Regions from separate parts of the Pseudoxanthomonas sp. SL93 genome, predicted to be linked through region 1. Evidence: riboswitches for the same ligand, from Rfam matches in the RefSeq annotation. Region 1 holds a riboswitch; the other holds the start of a gene.

Region 1 (2,384 bases):
CTGCTGGCACAGGTGCGGCAGGCCGACGGCGCCGGCAACACGTCGGCGGACTATCCGCAGCGGCTGGCCGATGCGTTCGCCGCGTTTCCGGATGACGAAGACACGCTGCGCCGCGACGGCCTGGGCTACTTCCGTTACCGCCTGACCGATGCCGGTGCGGCACTGCCCGCCAGCGAACGTGCGGCGATGACGCCTGGCGCCCTGGTCGATGCCGGCCATGCGGTGGCCGACCCGATCGTCTACGAAGACTTCCTGCCGGTCAGTGCGGCGGGCATCTTCCAGTCCAACCTGGGCGGCGGCGAACAACGCGCGTATGACGCGCATGCCAACCAGGATGCGTTCGAGGCCGCACTGGGCAAGGCGATCCACGACCCGTTCGCCCTGTACGCGCAGGCGCAGGACGCGTCGATCGCGACGCTGCGGGCCTGATGCTCCAACCCTTCTCCCTGCGCCAGCGGGGAGAGGGTTCCGAACGCGGGTGAGGGGCGAGCGGATTCCGGACACCCAATGCGTCGGATCGGGATAGCGGTCTCTATGCCCAAGGGCGTCACGCACGAGTTGTCATCGCGCCTGCCCCTCATCCGTCCTTCGGTCACCTTCTCCCCGCCAGCGGGGAGAAGGAGTCAACTCGTGAAACCCGCGCCACACCGACACCTGCTGTTCCACACAACATTTGGTGTTGACGCTTCCATACACCCCCACTATCTTGTGGCTGTCGGTTCCGGGGGTGGCTAGCCTCCGGATGAAAAGGGAAGCCGGTGCGGCCTTCGGGCCCATTCCGGCACTGCCCCGCAGCGGTAATTGGGAACGACCCCGCCACACAGCACTGAGGCCAGGCCTCGGGAAGCGGCGGGTTAGGAGGAAGGCCACGCCTTCCGCGCCCATGAGTCCGAAGACCTGCCGACAGCCGCGCGATGCACACCGCGCGGTGCCGGCCGCGGATTCTCCGGGGGGAGATGGCTGGCGAAGCAGGGCACCCGCAGTCCGTCTGCGTGGTCTCGCCACCTGCGACGCCGATTCCCCACCCTGCTGATCCATACCCGGCCAACGCAGCCTGCGAGGGACGGGCCGCCGCGTGCACCACGCAGGGAGAAACACCGTGAACCAGACCGACACCGCCGTTGCCGACGCCAGCGGCGAGACCTCATTCCTCTTGACCCCGCCGCCTACCGCCACCGCGATGAGCGTGACCAAGCGAAACGGCAGCCGCGAACCCGTCGACCTGAACAAGATCGTCCGTGCCGTGCAGCGCAACTGCGAAGGCCTGCATGCCATCGACCCGATGCGCGTGGCCACCCGCACCATCTCCGGCCTGTACGACGGCGCCACCACGCGCGAGCTGGATGAACTGTCCATCCGCACCGCCGCGCTGCTGACGGCCGAGGAACCCGAATACAGCCGCCTGGCCGCGCGCCTGCTGGCCGGCACCATCACCAAGGAAGTCACCGGCCAGGAGATCCACGCGTTCTCGCAGTCGGTCACGCGCGGCCACGAGGTCGGCCTGATCAACGAACGCCTGCTGGGCTTCGTGCAGACCAACGCCCGCAAGTTGAACGATGCGCTGGACGCGTCGCTGGACCTGCACTTCGACTACTTCGGCCTGCGCACCCTGTACGACCGCTACCTGCTGCGCCACCCGCACACACGCAAGGTCATCGAGACGCCGCAGCAGTTCTTCCTGCGCATCGCCTGCGCGTTGAGCGAGGACGTGCCCGAAGCGCTGGCGCTGTACCGCCGCATGGGCAACCTGGACTACCTGCCCAGCTCGCCGACGCTGTTCAACAGCGGCACCACGCACGAACAGCTGTCGTCGTGCTTCCTGTTGGATTCGCCGCAGGATTCGCTGGAGTCGATCTACCAGAAGTACGGCGACATCGCGCAGCTGAGCAAGTTCAGCGGCGGCATCGGCGTCAGCTACACGCGCGTGCGTTCGCGCGGCTCGCTCATCAAGTCCACCAACGGCCACAGCAACGGCATCGTGCCGTGGCTGAAGACGCTGGATTCCTCGGTGGCCGCGGTCAACCAGGGCGGCAAGCGCAAGGGCGCGGCCTGCGTGTACCTGGAACCGTGGCACGCGGACGTGGAGGAATTCCTGGAGCTGCGCGAGAACACCGGCGACGAGGCGCGCCGCACGCACAACCTCAACCTGGCCAACTGGGTGCCGGACCTGTTCATGAAGCGCGTGGAGGCCGATGCCGACTGGTCGCTGTTCGACCCGCGCATCGTGCCGGAATTCACCGACCTGTACGGCGACGCGTTCGAACGTGCGTACGAGCAGGCCGAGGCGCAGGGCAAGGCGATGAAGAGCATCAAGGCGCGCGAACTGTACGCGCGGATGATGCGCACGCTGGCGCAGACCGGCAACGGCTGGATGACGTTCAAGG
Region 2 (2,384 bases), 490 kb from region 1:
AGCCGGTGCCGTAACTGGCGTTGAGCCTGAAATCGCCGCCCAGCGCCATTCCCCAGCCAACGCTGCCGGTCGTGTGGTTGCCGAACTGCTCGTTGTCGTCGTTGCGGACGCTGGCCTGCAGCTGGTGCGCGCCGAACTGGCCCTGGTATTCCACAAACACGCCGGTGTTGTCGCGGCTGTCGACGGTGAACGCCGTGGTGCTGGTCACCTCGTCCCGCTGCCAGTCGCCGCCTGCACTCAGCAGCTGGCCTTCGGCAAGGGTGAAGTCCGCCTGCAACGACGCGGTGTCGCGGCGCGTGTCGAAGGTGTTGACGTAGGTGCGCACGCCGGCATCACGGAAGTAGGCGTCGGACTGGTCCGCCGCGCGGCCCGCCTGCGCGGTCAGTTTCAGGCGATCGCCCGGCGTCCACGTCAGCTTGCTGCCGACGACGCGTTGCGTGGTTTCGGTCTCGTTGCCGCCGAAGATGCTGCCGTCGTATTCGTTGTCGCCGTCGGCATTGAGGAAGTGCCCTTCCAGCGTCAGCGTGTCGGCCAGCTCAAGGCCGCCGCGCAGCGACAGCGAGACGTTGCGGTAACCATCGGCATCGGGTTCGTCGGCGAAGCAACCCTGGAAGGTGACGGCGGAGCCGCGGCAGGCATTGATGCCGTCGGTCTCCTGGTACGCGCCATCGGCGCTGATCCAGCCGCGCTCCGTGTGCTGGCTGAAGCCCGCACTGGCTTCGCGCAGGCCGTGGCTGCCGGCGCCGACGCGCAGGCGCGGGCTGAAACCCATGCCGCCGGTACGGGTGAAGATCTGGATCACGCCGCCGATGGCTTCGGAACCGTACAGGCTGGAGCGCGGGCCGCGGATGATCTCGATGCGATCGATCTGGTCGACGGGCAGGTCCTGGAACGACGCCAGGCCGGCGCTCGCCGAGCCGATGCGGATGCCGTCCACCAGCACCAGCACGTGGTCCGATTCGGCCCCGCGCAGGAACAGCGTGGTCAGCTTGCCCATGCCGCCCTGGTTGGTCAGGTTGATGCCTGCGCGCCCCTTCAGCAGTTCGGGGAGCGAACGCGCCTGCGAGCGCTCGATCTCCTCGCGGTTGATCACCTGGGCAGGCACCAGGCTGTCCTGCACCGACACCTCGGTGCGCGTGCCGGACACGACGACTTCGTCGAGCTCGGTGGTGGCGTCCTGCGCCAGCCCGGAGAAGGGAAGGGCCAGCGCGACGGCCATCGCCAGTCGGTGGGAAGTGGGAAAACGCTTGTGCATCGGAAACAACTCCATCGCGCGCCCCGCGCGCATTCATCGGGGTGGAGTTGCAGCACGAAGGGAAACGTTGCGGACAGCGCAGGCAAGCGGCGCGGCACGCCGCGACGCCCTCCGCATCGCAACCAGTGGACTCCCAGGCCGGTCTCCGGGCTTGCGAACGAGTGCAGGGCACTCCGCCGTGGCGCCTTCCCATGCGTGTTGGACGCACAGTGGCCGATGCCGTGGCTGTCTTCGCTTACCGTTGCGGGGGCAGCGCCGGAATGGTGCCGCTGTGGCGGGCACGTCACCGGCTTCCCGTTTCAACCTCCGGCCGTGGCCGCAGGTCACCTTGAAGCGCGGCGAGTATACGCGATGGGGCTCAGTCGTCGTCGCCACCGCGTGCATCGAACAGGTTCAGCGACGGGCCGCTGTCCTCTTCGCGCTCGGTGTGGGTGGTGGTGACGGGGCCCGCGGCGGGGCGGCCGCGTGGCGGCGGCAACAGCGCGGCAGCGGCGTCGTAGGCGGTGATCAGTTCACCGCGGCGGTCTTCCGGCAACTGCTGCCAGTGGCAATCCAGCAGCGCGCCTTCCAGGGCGTACAGCAGGTTGAGGCTGGGCCGGAAGCCGGCACGCTTGACCCGGATGAAGGCTTCCACCGACCCGACCGAGGCCAGGTCTTCCTGCGTGCGCAACCCGACCTGGCGCAGCCAGGCGGCGGACTTGGGGCCGATGTTGCGCATCTTGGCGGCTGTCATTCCAGGGACTCCACGAAGAGGCGCGCGATGGTTTCCATGCCCTGCTGGTCGTCCGCATCGAAGCGGGCCACGCGCGGGCTGTCGAGGTCCAGCACGCCGATCAGCGTGTCGCCCCGGACGAGCGGCACCACGAGTTCGGAACGCGAGGCCGCATCGCAGGCGATGTGGCCCGGGAAGGCTTCCACATCGTCCACGCGCTGGGTCTGGCGGGTGCGTGCGGCGGCTCCGCAGACCCCCTTGTCCAACGGGATCCGCACGCAGGCTGGTAATCCCTGAAACGGACCTACGACCAATTCCCGGCCATCGAAGAAATAGAAGCCGGCCCAGTTGAAGTCGGGCAGCGAGTGGTAGAGCAGGGCAGCCAGGTTGGCGGCATTGGCGATGCGGTCGCTTTCG

The links. A riboswitch is a leader RNA that binds a small molecule or an ion and turns the genes downstream of it on or off. The one in region 1 is predicted to bind cobalamin.
Region 2: linked by a shared signal. The riboswitch ahead of btuB (TonB-dependent vitamin B12 receptor) and the one ahead of OVA13_RS14105 (ribonucleoside-diphosphate reductase subunit alpha) in region 1 are both predicted to bind cobalamin.

Annotation. Positions count from the first base shown of each region.
Region 1 is NZ_CP113065.1:3,014,196-3,016,579, reverse strand. It holds gene OVA13_RS14110 (2-oxoadipate dioxygenase/decarboxylase HglS) at 1-429, shown strand, start outside; cobalamin riboswitch at 700-920, shown strand; gene OVA13_RS14105 (ribonucleoside-diphosphate reductase subunit alpha) at 1,181-2,384, shown strand, end outside.
Region 2 is NZ_CP113065.1:2,520,109-2,522,492, reverse strand. It holds gene btuB (TonB-dependent vitamin B12 receptor) at 1-1,255, opposite strand, end outside; cobalamin riboswitch at 1,374-1,601, opposite strand; gene OVA13_RS11975 (TfoX/Sxy family protein) at 1,614-1,988, opposite strand; gene OVA13_RS11970 (free L-methionine (R)-S-oxide reductase MsrC) at 1,985-2,384, opposite strand, start outside.